3 regions of the Brevibacillus sp. SIMBA_040 genome follow, and region 3 is predicted to be linked to each of the others. Evidence: riboswitches for the same ligand, from Rfam matches in the RefSeq annotation. Region 3 holds a riboswitch; each other region holds the start of a gene.

Region 1 (4,254 bases), on a different contig from region 3:
GATACGGATGCTTTCATGACTTCCGCACTTTGCAAAACCTCTGCTACAATCAGCTGGTTTCCGTTAAACAGTCGGCCGACCTCTTCCATACCAGTCATCAATGGACCATTGATAATTTCAAGCGGCACGTATTTTTCCAGAGCCAGCTTCAGATCTTCAGTCAATCCATCTTTGGAGCCTTCAACGACATAGCGAGCAAGACGCTCTTCCAAAGTCAATGAGGATACCTCGACACTCACTTCCCTTTTCTTTTGGCGATAAAATTCGGTAAAGGCAGCGAGAGTCTCATCATTGGTCTCAAACAACAACGCTTCGGCCAGCTTTCTTTCGCTCTCAGGAATCGACGCGTAACGCTCCAGCTTCTCTGTATTCACGATTGCGTAATCTAGCCCAGCTAGTGTCGTGTGGTACAGGAACACTGCATTCAGCACCTCGCGTCCTGCGGCCGGCAATCCAAAGGAAACGTTACTTACACCTAAGATGGTCTTGCACTCTGGCATCGCTTGCTTGATTAAGCGAATGCCTTCGACTGTTTCTTTTGCAGAACCAATATATTGTTCATCACCTGTCCCCACAGGGAAGACTAGTGGATCGAAGATAATATCTTGCGGATTCATGCCGTATTGCTTGACGAGGATATCGTAGGAGCGCTGCGCTACTTCCAGCTTCTTTTCGCGCGTAACCGCCATCCCTGCTTCTTCTATCGTGCCAACAACAACCGCTGCGCCATATTTGTGGATCAGCGGAGCAACCTCTTCAAACCGTTCCAATCCATCCTCCAGGTTAATCGAGTTCAGAATCGCTTTCCCTTGGGAATAACGCAATCCCAGCTCCATCACCTTGGCATCGGTCGAATCGATCATGAGAGGGGCTTTTACCTTTTTCGCGATGAATTGCAGGAATTTTTCCATATCTTCGTATTCTTCACGGTCTGGGTCAGCCAAACAAATGTCGATTACGTGTGCTCCACGTTTTACCTGTGCACGGGCAATATCGGATGCTTCCTCATACTGACCGGCTGCGATCAGATCGCGGAATTTTTTAGAACCGATAACGTTTGTACGCTCCCCTACAAGCAGAGGACGACTGTCGTCTTCCACATACACAACCTCAATCCCGGAGACTGCACTTACGGAATCGGCAGCACCGCTTCGTGGCTTACAGTCCTTCAACGCCTCAGCCATTGCCCGGATATGATCCGGTGTGGTACCACAGCATCCACCAGCGACGTTCAACCAGCCTTGCTCAGCAAACGCGAGCATTTTGGAAGCGAGGCCTTGAGGGGTTTCATGGTAGTGACCATTTTCATCGGGCAAACCCGCATTGGGATAGCAGCTTACTCCGCATTGTGCAAGTCCGGACAAGGTACGGAGATGATCACGCATAAACTCTGGACCTGTCGCACAGTTCAAACCAATCGTTACCGGTTTTAAGTGCTCCAGGGAGATATAAAAAGCTTCGATGTTTTGACCTGCCAATGTCGTTCCCATCGGCTCGATGGTTCCTGAAAGCATCACGGGAATTTCTTTTCCCAGCTCGTCAAATGCTTTGCGGATACCGATACCGCCCGCTTTAACGTTGAGCGTATCCTGAGATGTCTCCAAGAGAAGCACGTCAGAGCCACCAATGATCAAGCCTTTTGCCTGACGGTAGTAAGCTTCGACAAGTTCTTCAAACGTAACGCCACCTGTAAGTGAGAGGGTTTTGGTGGTTGGCCCCATGGCACCCGCTACAAAGCGTGGCCACTCCTTTGTGGAGTATGCGTCGACAGCTTCCTTCGCCAAGCGTGCTGCTGCAATATTAATCTCCATGTCCTTGTCAGCCACATCGTACTCAGCCAATACGATAGAAGCCCCACCAAAAGAATTGGTTTCTACAATATCTGCTCCAGCTTCCAAATATTTCTCATGAATAGACCGGATGACATCAGGTCGGGTCAAATTCAGCAGCTCGTTACAGCCGTCGTATTCATCGCCACCGAAATCGTCAGCAGTAAGGTTCGCCTGCTGCAGCATTGTGCCCATCGCACCATCCAAAATCAGAATTTTTCGGGAAAGTTGTTCACGAAAAGTAGGTTTCATCAACTTGCTCCTTCTCTCCACTGCAATGGCTTATTTCTTTAATCGAAGATGAGAAAACCTGACTACGCCATACCAGCTGGCGAATGTCGCGGTTGCCCTGATACTGGCCTTTGGAATTTTGTAAATTCCTAATGGCACGAAAAAAATCCTCTTCTTTAGAAAGAAGAGGATTTGTCCGCGGATACAGCAACGCCTGAACCATCCTCTTATCTTTCAAAGCGCGTAGCTTTGCTGGAATTGGCACCGGATTTTTACCGGTTGCCGAGGCTTCATCAGGCCAGTCCCTCTGCCTCTCTGGATAAGAGTCGTACATTTTATGGAGTTATTCGTTTTTTGTCAAAAGTGATTGACGTTTGACAGTATCTTAACACCCCCCTGTCTCTTCGTCAATTGAGAATTTGTCTATTATTTACTCCTGTATGCTCCCCCTGCGCCCATTTTTATCATGACTAGTCATTCGCCCACGCCAACCTGTGCGTTCGTGTATAGACTAGAGCATAACGGAAAGGAGGGGAAACAAAAATGAGTACATCTTACTGCGGAAACGGATTCTTTGGCGACAGCTTCGCATTGGTGCTCGTACTGTTTATCCTGCTGGTCATTGTTGCGTGTTCGTGTGACGGCGGCTGCTAGTTAACCTGTAGAAAAGGGGCTATCGCCTAAAGCCATTTGCGTGGCTTGGGCATAGCCCTTTTTTGTTTTCTGTTAGTAAGGCTCCTTCACGATTTCGCCGGTTCGTGCATCAATATGCAAAAGCTTGCCTGCATTCTCGTCATGACTCCAAGGGATATAGGCCAGTATCGGACGATCGAGCCATTCATTGTCCTCATTCTTCAAAAGATACACAAGCTGCAATGGCATTGCGCGCAGATACTGTTCTACAGCCTGTTCCTTTGAAATGACGGAGGCTGCGTCCGGGAGCTCCACATGCGCATCTGTCTCTCTTCTGTTTTCAAACCCGTTTGCCTTCCCAGTGGAAGGATCGACAGTTACGATATACGCTTCATTTGGCTGCTTATCGAGAACAGGAATACCGTCTTTGCTCATGAAGAATTCAAATCCCCAGTTGCCTGATGCCACAGGTGTTGCAGCGCCAGGCTCGACAACCTCTGCCAGCTGCACTTCCTTTACCGCCGGGTCGATGTATTTCTCAAGCATCTCCAACGCCGCTTTTTCCGCCTCCGCGCGCTGGATCGTCACTTGGCTGCCCTGACGAGGTATTCCGAGTGCCATGACTCGTCCTGATTGTTCATCGGTTTCTACTACATAACGCTTTTCGCTGTTGTCAGTCCATACATAATTTTTTCGAGCATGTTTCGATTGTGGATCACGGTTTTCGTATTCGGCATATTTGAAGCTCTCCACACTCACACCGAATTCTTTGTGCAGCAATTTCTTCGCTTCTTCTTTTGACGTGACGATGCTATAGCTTTCGGGGGGTTGAAACGCAAATGCTTGTTCTTCCTTCCGTCGATCGTAGTCAAGGCCATTGTTTCCGGTGCTATAGGCAATCTTTCCACTCGTTCCTTCAATGTACCAGCCCAGTGAAGAAGGTTGACCGAGCTGGGAGGTGGATACAGACATCGTATATTCCAGCAGGGGCTTTGTTTGTGTTACCTTCCCTGATGCTCGATCTCGATTAACGGGAAAGTGCTGCAAGTAGTTTAATTTGATGTTGGCCTCCATTTCCTTTTTTGCCTTCTCTACAGAAACGGCAGATTTTCCATCCGGAAAAGATGCAAGCTCATGCTTTTTCATCGCTTCTTTGGAATAATAGACAATCCGTCCCGCTTGATTAACAGATATCCGGATCGTATCATTCATGACCGGCAGCTCATTGTAATATCGCTGGTATTCAATCGAGTCGTTTTTGTACGAGTATCGGTAATTTTTACTGTCCGCTCCAAGCATGTCCTGCAGGAAATGGTTTGCCGTTTTCTTTGCCAGAGCTTCCGGGGCTTCCTTCCAAATCCCCACTTCCTGAATTAGACGATAGGTCCGCAAATCCTCAGCTTTACCAGACACGCTGATTAACGCCTGATTCCAATCATCATCATCTGCATTTCCAAGCATTATTTCGAAACCGTCGTAATACATCGATTTGTTATCCAGTGCTGGCGATGGATTCAGCTCTGGAAGAGACTTCGTCAATTTCCCCAACAGCTCCTGTTCC
Region 2 (4,254 bases), on a different contig from region 3:
CACGATCAAGCATTTTTCATAGTCATGAAAGTAATTGTAGACAAAAGTCTAAAAAAGGTGATACTATACCTTCAATCTTAAAAACTGAAGGGAGATTAGACTTATATGCTTAAACTTATTATCGCAAATTAAATTCGAATGAGTTTAATAGGAGGGTTATTCTATCATTCATTGATCGGTTTGTTTGATATGCCCTTTTGCGATAATGAAGAGAAGCGATATAATGTCTAATCTATACAAGCAGAAAAATAAATGGTTGTAATCAGGCTAAAGGCAGGCGCTTGCTTCAGGCTGGTTTACTTTATTTTTTGCGTATACAAAGACTTTATGAGTTTATTCTCATAAGGTCTTTTTCTGTTTTTAGGAGGTGATTTATTTCCATAAATATACATGCTGTGTACGAGAGTGATTAAAATATATATGGAGGGAATCTACATGAAAAAATACGAATTAGTAAGTAATTATCGCAATAACGAAAGCTTGAAGGAGAGCTTTAATTCCTTAGCAATAAAAACCTTCAAATTAGATTTTCGAGGCTGGTATGACAAAGGGTATTGGAATGACAATTATATTCCGTATTCCTTTGTTGATAAAGGCAAGGTTATCGCAAACGCCTCGGTCACTAAAATGTCGGTGATTATAAATGGTCAAACGCATAAAGCGATTCAGGTTGGTACAGTCATGACAGATGAAAATTATCGCAATCAAGGCTTGGCTAAGCAATTAATGCAGCACATTCTGAGGGAACATGAAAATAGATGTGATTTCATGTATCTTTTTGCGAATGAAACGGTTTTGGATTTTTACCCGAGGTTTGGCTTTACACGCCTACATGAAAGTGAGTTTAGCATAGATCTGGCGAAAAGCTCGATTCAAATGAATACAGCATCGAAAGTAAAGCAGCTCACTATTGAATATGATCTTGCCTTACTTGAAAAATTTGCGAAAAATCGCCATGTCAACTCAAGGATCTTAGATGTGGAGCAAAATGAAAGCCTATTACTTTTTTATTTCACATTAGTATTTTATGAGGCTTTGTTCTATGTGGAAGATTTAGAAACGATTGTACTCATGGAGGAAGAAGAAGATATTCTGCGTATTTTCGATATCATTTCGTTACAAGCACCAAATGTTGAAGCAGTACTTGCAAGCATTGTGAAGGAAACAACGAAAAAAGTAGAATTTTGCTTCACTCCTGATTTTACAATCGAAGGGATGACAGCAACCATTATGCCAAATGATGATGATGCCCTATTCGTCTTAACAAAAAAGCCGCTGCTGAAGGGAAACTTTATGTTCCCGTTAACATCACATAGTTAATTGACAGGTAAATGAACTGCTATATTCAAGGGACGCTAATGAAAAGAAAACCTGGTGCCACTGCTTGGCTGGCACTAACCAAATTCCTTTTTATTGAAAAGAAAGAATTTTGTTGACGGATGGTATGGAATTTCTTAGAATAAAGCTCAACAGAATACACTATTCTTATCCAGAGAGGTGGAGGGTCTGGCCCTATGAAGCCCGGCAACCGTCACGATTAGGTGACAAGGTGCCAATTCCTGCGAGGCGACCTACGTCTCGGCAGATAAGAAGCGGGTGTCGCGTAAGCGTGATTACGAACCTTCTTCTTAGTGAAGAAGGTTTTTTTATTCCTAGAAGTACCAAAATTCATATTTTTCTTTATCCAGAGAGGTGGAGGGACTGGCCCGATGAAGCCCGGCAACCGTCATGCAGTATGTGACAAGGTGCCAATTCCTGCAGGACATAGGTTCCTGGGAGATAAGGAGAAGGGGAGCAGCGATGCCCAAGAGCCTTCTTCTTAGCGAAGAAGGCTTTTTCTTTTTCAATTATGAGGATGGAGTGGTTAACATGAGCGCTGGCGTAATTCGAGTAGGGTTGTTGGGACTTGGTACTGTAGGGGGAGGCGTCATCAAAACGATACGCTCTCAACAAGAAAAGCTGTCTTCTCGATTGGGGAAACGCATTGAAATCGTGAAAGCACTGGTTCGCGATTCCGATAAGGAGCGTGCAGTTCACGTTGATGCGTCTTTATTGACGACAAACTTTGAGGATATATTGCAAAGTGATGTGGATATTGTCGTAGAAGTGATGGGCGGTGTCGAGCCTACTTATGATTACGTTCGAGCGTTGATTGAAAAAGGCTGCCATGTCGTAACAGCGAACAAAGAGCTGCTGGCAAAACGAGGCACAGAGCTTGTTGAGCTGGCGAATCAGCATCAGGTACATTTGGCATATGAAGCGAGTGTTGCGGGTGGAATCCCGATTTTGAGTGTGCTGCGCCAATTTTTAAGAACCAATGACATAAGCGGTGTACTCGGAATCCTCAATGGCACGACCAACTTCATTCTGACCAAAATGGAAGCGGAGCAGCTGTCCTACCAGGAGGTTTTAAAGGAGGCGCAAGAGCTCGGTTATGCTGAGGCAGACCCGCGTTCTGACGTCGAAGGCTTCGACGCGATGTACAAACTGTATATTCTCGCACAGTTGGTGTATGGAGAATCGCTCCCGCTTTCAGATGTGGTGCGAAAAGGGATTTCTGATCTCTCTGCAGGGCATATTCGCATTGCCAGCGAGCTTGGCTATCGGATCAAGCTGATTGCCCAGGCTTATCAAACGGAGCAAGGCATTCGACTTTCCGTTGAACCGACAATGTTGCCAATCGCTCATCCATTGGCGCAGATTCAGGATGCTTTTAACGCAGTTCAGCTCTCCGGAAATATTGTAGGTGATTTGCTGTTTACAGGAAGAGGGGCAGGAGAGCTTCCAACGGCTAGTGCGGTTGTCGAGGATTTGGCGTATTTGTTGACACAGCCATTTACACCTCACCCAGCATGGAAAGAAATTGCCGCTGCGACCGCGGAGGTAAGTGAAGAAATCCAGCGTACGTTGTGTTATCTCGAAGGTTCATGCTCATCTGCAACACCGGATCGCGTCCTGCACTTTTTACGTAAAGCTGGGGTTACAATCAGTAAACTAAAAGTTCAATTTGACCTCGGAGGCGTTTTGCGCGCTGGTCTGATCACAAACGGATTAACAGAAGACCATGAAGCAGTACTAGGGAGCGACTTTGGGCTGTCGGTACGATGTTTCCCAGTATTGGAGTCGGCGGAATAAAAAGAACAAGCTTTTTCTTTTCCCATCTTTCTGTTGGAAAAAGAGGGATCAACTTCTTTTTCTCAAATATAGGTAGTAAGAAAAAAACTTGCTGCTCTAGGCAGAATAGACAAGGAAAGAGAGGTGAAGCAGATGACACCTGCAGAAAAGCGTTACGTGCTGGCTATCGATCAGGGTACGACCAGCACGCGTGCCATGCTTTTTACTCGCGAGGGGAAAATAGCGGGAGTTGCCCAAAAAGAGTTTACCCAGCATTTCCCGAAGCCAGGCTGGGTAGAGCATGATGGGCTTGAGATTTGGTCATCTGTGGTTGCTGTAATTGGGCAGGTACTGACGAGCCACAATATTTCTGCAAGCGAGGTAGCAGCGATTGGAATCACGAACCAGCGCGAGACTACGTTGGTGTGGGATAAACAGACCGGGGTTCCGATATACAATGCCATCGTCTGGCAATCACGTCAAACAAGCAAAATCTGTGAAGAGCTGAAGCAGCAGGGGAAAAATGACTGGGTTCGTGCCAAAACAGGACTATTAATCGATGCTTATTTTTCGGGAACCAAGGTCAAGTGGATTCTGGATCACGTACCAGGGGCACGGGAGCGCGCGGAGCGGGGCGAGCTGTTGTTTGGCACGATTGACACCTGGCTGATTTGGAAGCTGTCTGGTGGCGTGGCACATGTGACGGATTATACCAATGCATCGCGTACATTGCTCTTTAACATTCATGATCTGATCTGGGACGAGGAGCTGCTTGCTCTGCTCGATGTGCCCAAAGCGATGCTGCCAAAGGTTTGCTCTAGCTCAGAAGTCTATGCCTACACGGATCGGAATTTATTTTTTGGTGCAGAGGTACCGATTGCCGGGGCGGCAGGTGACCAGCAAGCGGCATTGTTTGGGCAAGCATGCTTTGAGGAAGGCATGGCGAAAAATACATACGGAACAGGTTGCTTTATGCTCATGAATACAGGGTCCAAAGCTGTTTCCTCACAGCATGGCTTATTGACGACAATTGCGTGGGGGCTAGACGGACGTGTGGAGTACGCACTCGAAGGTAGCATATTTGTGGCGGGATCAGCTATTCAGTGGCTGCGTGACGGGATGCGGATGCTGAAATCGGCA
Region 3 (4,254 bases):
ATTTCCTCTGCTGGACGCTCTTCAATTGGAATATCAGCACCTGTTGCTGTTTCCAGATCGACAGAGGACAGTGGAGCCGCGACATAAAACGGAATCCCGTGAGCTTTGGCAAGTACAGCCACGCCGTACGTTCCGATTTTGTTTGCTACGTCGCCATTTGCTGCTACGCGGTCTGTCCCTACGATAACTGCCTCTACTTTTCCTTGAGACATTACCATTGCTGCCATGTTATCGCAGATCAGCGTCACATCAATACCCGCCTGCTGGAGCTCATAGGCAGTTAGACGCGCGCCTTGCAGGACTGGACGTGTTTCGTCTGCGTATACTTTGAGATTCCAGCCGCGTTCTTTTGCCAAATAAAATGGAGCCGTCGCCGTTCCATAGGCAGCTGTCGCCAGGGCGCCAGGGTTGCAGTGCGTAAGAATGCCCATGCCATCATGCAGGAGCGTCAGCAAATGCTCACCGATTGTCCGGCATACTTCAGCATCTTCTTTTTGAATTGCCAAAGCCTCGTCCAGTACCGCAGCCTTCAGCTCCGCAACAGACAAACCTGTCTCTTTTTCCACACGGGTCTTGATGCGATCCAGCGCCCAGAACAGATTGACCGCAGTTGGACGGGAAGTGCCCAGGTAGTCCGCCTGCTTGGTCAATTCATTCCAAAATTGCTCGTGCGATTCTGCCTCGCTGCCGCGAACGCCAAGATAGAGTCCGTATGCCGCAGCCATTCCGATGGCAGGAGCTCCGCGTACTTGCAAATGGCGAATGGATGCCCACACTTCTTCGGATGTTGTCAGGTTCAAATAAATCGTTTCAACTGGCAAGCGCGTTTGATCAAGCAGAACTAAGCAATCGTTCTCCCACTTGACCGGCGCAAATTGTGTACTCGTTGTCATACTGTTGTAGCCTCCTGATAGTAGCGTGCGGTCACTGTACGGACAATGTCCGTGATGTCGGTTGATTCGCCTACATTGCCGCGGCCGAGAATCAGCGCTTCACCAATAGCCAGCGCCAAACGTTCTGCTTCTGCACGCGTTTGCTCGTCCTCTATGGCGTTCAAATCTGCCACTCCTGCTAGCCCAATCACGCGGCGTAGGATTTTGCATCCAGCATAACCGGCAGTGTCCTGAATCAGTCGTTCTACATAGCTCTGCCAGAGGCCTTCTACGTGAGCGCTGCGTTCTTTAGCCCGTTTATGCCACAGCTGAACAAACTGGGAAACGAATTCGTTCCAAACATCTTCGACCATCTCCAGTAAGTATTCGCGGTATGCGTCCCGTTCTCCTTGGTCTTTTTGCAAACCGTGCTGACCAGCGTAGTTGAGCAAAAGGTTTGCAATGACCGCACCGATATCAAAGCCGATCGGGCCGTAGTAAGCAAATTCAGGATCGATTGCTTTCAAGCTCGTTTCGGTAATGAAAATGCTTCCTGTATGCAAATCACCATGCAAAAGCGCTTCTGCGCGAGTCAAAAAGTCATATTTAAGCTTGGCGATCTCCAGTTTGAGCGGCTTGTTGTTCCAGATCGCTTCCACCTCTGAACGAATCAACGGGTTAAAGTTATTCGTTGGTGCATTTTCATAAGGATCAGTAAAAACCAGATCTTCAGTAATTTTGCATAATTCGGGATTTAGGAATGTTCCGACTAACGCCTTTTTTTCGTATGGATGCGCCCCGAGATCAGATGTGTAAAACAAGGTTTGCGCCATGAAACGTCCAATTTGCTTGGCAAAGAGGGGGTAACGTTTCCCTTCGATGAGACCTTTGCGCATAATGACGTGATCTCCGACGTTTTCCATTACAGTCAAAGCCAGCTCCTGGTCAAAATGATACACTTCCGGTACGAGATCAGGTACGTATTTGTGCTGAATACGCAGGGCTTCGCTCTCGATACGTGCACGATCAATCGTCAGCGGCCATGATTCCCCAACCACACGCGCAAATGGCAACGCCTGCTTCACAATCACGCTCTTTCCGGTAGCTTTCTCTTGAATATCAAACACCAGATTGAGGTTTCCATCCCCGATTTCGTGACTCGTCAGCTCTGCTCCCTCAGTAAACAGACCTGGCAAACCCTTTACGTACTCCACTGCTTCCTGCTCGGTCAACGCACGATAAGCCATGATTCATTACTCCCCTCAATGTCATTTTGTATTTATCTCTAGTGGACTGGATGCTTGCCCCAGTCTAGCAATCAAACGGTAGCCATTGCAGACATGCAAAAAGACCTCTTTTCCCGAAGAAAAGAGGTCGCTGTCGTCACGTACAAAACAAACGTGTCCTTGTCCCCCTTATCTTCCAGACTACTTTTGTTTCTGCAGGAATTAGCACCGTGCACGTCGCCTGAAACTTTAATCGCTACAAAAGCGACCAAAGAGCGTCATGTCGGTTGCCGGGTATCATCGGGCCAGTCCCTCCACCTTCTCTGGATAAGGTATCCATCGTATGCAATTATGATTTAGTTTGAATCATACAGCCACACTTACACGCTGTCAACACCCTTTTTCAGCTGCCCCCATCCATTTTTACTACCAGCTATAGTGCGTACCGGAAGCAGCTGGGCGATCCCAATTCCACCAGTCCACCTTGCCCAAAAAGGCCGCTGTAATCGACTTTTCCTGTTGCAGCTTGAGTAACTCCTTGGTCGGTCCGGTCAAAACAGCACCATAAATACGGACGCCATTTTTTTGCATGTACTGGTAACGCTCGGCAATTTGCGGCTTGCTCCTAGAAACCAAGCTAAACCCTATTTCATTGGTCAGCCGCTCCTGTTCGGTAAGATATTTCATTTCGCTCAAATAAACTGCTGCCCGGCGCAGTCCTTCGCCATTGACCAGAATCGGGGCATTCCCGTAATTAAGCTCCCGCTCCGCAAACCCCCAGACGTCACCAGCGCCGAGAAGACGAACTCCTTCCCCAGCATCACTGCGTGCCTGCTCCTGCCCTGAATCGACAGCAAACCAGACTGTTTCATATGCATCACTGCTAACATAGCGGGAAATAAGCGAGTAATATTCCTCGTAGCTCAAAAAATGGTCAAAGGAGATAGCCAGCTGAGATACTGTGCCCTCCGGCAGCTTTCCCATCGTCGTCCAGGCAGGTGTACGTAGATACTCCGAGTCCGCCAGCGTCACCTTCTGCCCCGTAATCGGATAGCTGAAAAAGAGCTTTTGCTCCCTGATCCCGTTTGTCCACTCTGGCTTGGCACTTGTCTTCCACAAATAGTTGGTGCTTTCGAAGCTTCCGGCGTTTTTGTCCTCGCTCCCCACCCGCTCACGCAGTTCCATCCTGATCTTCCCGTAAAATAAACCGACCTCTGAGCCACTGCTACCTACACTCACGCCCGGCTGCGTGAAGTTGACCATATCCTTGGCGACCCGGAACAAATCGTCGTGCATCAGGGAACCAAACCAGCCGTTCACCACAAACAGCAAGACACCTGCAAAAAAGGCAAGCGCCATCGTAAACGCGGAATTCGATAGGCGCATCCTCCATTTACCCCGCCGAATGATAGCCCGCTGTTTCTCTTCTGTAAGAGCGGCAGGGGCCTCTTTGCCTGGGTCAGAGCCCGTGCCTTGCTCTTCCCCCAGCAGAAGCCGTTCCAATCGCTGGGCGTACTCCTCATCTCTGATTACTTCTTCCCCGAGCCTTTGCTCCTCGCCCTCTGTCATTTCTCCTCGCAGGTAAGCGAGCAGCTTTTGATCCCTGCTATTTTTGTCTTTATTCTCCATCTGCTCCATCCCTCCACAACTTTCGCATCTTTTGCCGCCCTCGAAACAGAGAACGCTTTACGTCAGCCACATCGATACCCAATATTTCTGCGATTTCTGCATAGGAAAAGGAAGCTGCTGCAAGCAGAATGACCTGCTTTTGCTTTTCTGGTAGCTGCAGAAGAATTTCCTGAGCCATTTCCCACATTTCCTTGTGCACCACAGTTTCCGCAGGATCATCCACCTGCTGGTCAGCTTGTTCAGGAAGCTGCCCTACCAGCTGCAAGGGTCGCTTCGTCTGTTTACGATGCCAATCGACAAAGGCGTGGTACGCTACCTTGAACAGCCACGGCCTGACTTTTTCCCCGTGGTAATCGTCCAGGGACAAAAAGGCGCGGAAAAAGGTTTCCTGCGCCAGGTCCTCTGCCTGCCGTGCATCGCGTGTCAGCCGGAAAAGGTAGCGGTATATATCGTTTACGTGCAGTTTGTACACGTCGTCCAAGCTCACTTTCCCAACGCTTCCACACCCTTTCATTGACTACCACGCT

The links. A riboswitch is a leader RNA that binds a small molecule or an ion and turns the genes downstream of it on or off. The one in region 3 is predicted to bind S-adenosylmethionine.
Region 1: another riboswitch for S-adenosylmethionine. It lies ahead of SB752_RS30585 (hypothetical protein); the one in region 3 lies ahead of mtnK (S-methyl-5-thioribose kinase).
Region 2: another riboswitch for S-adenosylmethionine. It lies ahead of SB752_RS11135 (homoserine dehydrogenase); the one in region 3 lies ahead of mtnK (S-methyl-5-thioribose kinase).

Annotation. Positions count from the first base shown of each region.
Region 1 covers NZ_JAWRXI010000030.1:44,815-49,068, forward strand. The annotation lists gene metH (methionine synthase) at 1-2,081, opposite strand, end outside; gene SB752_RS30585 (hypothetical protein) at 2,062-2,283, opposite strand; SAM riboswitch class I at 2,285-2,386, opposite strand; gene SB752_RS30590 (YjcZ family sporulation protein) at 2,604-2,714, shown strand; gene SB752_RS30595 (YcdB/YcdC domain-containing protein) at 2,787-4,254, opposite strand, start outside.
Region 2 covers NZ_JAWRXI010000005.1:273,512-277,765, forward strand. The annotation lists gene SB752_RS11125 (DUF2798 domain-containing protein) at 1-22, shown strand, start outside; gene SB752_RS11130 (GNAT family N-acetyltransferase) at 436-1,320, shown strand; SAM riboswitch class I at 1,483-1,592, shown strand; SAM riboswitch class I at 1,678-1,786, shown strand; gene SB752_RS11135 (homoserine dehydrogenase) at 1,801-3,135, shown strand; gene glpK (glycerol kinase GlpK) at 3,268-4,254, shown strand, end outside.
Region 3 covers NZ_JAWRXI010000001.1:466,755-471,008, forward strand. The annotation lists gene mtnA (S-methyl-5-thioribose-1-phosphate isomerase) at 1-893, opposite strand, end outside; gene mtnK (S-methyl-5-thioribose kinase) at 890-2,119, opposite strand; SAM riboswitch class I at 2,285-2,432, opposite strand; gene SB752_RS02335 (anti sigma factor C-terminal domain-containing protein) at 2,525-3,727, opposite strand; gene SB752_RS02340 (sigma-70 family RNA polymerase sigma factor) at 3,717-4,214, opposite strand.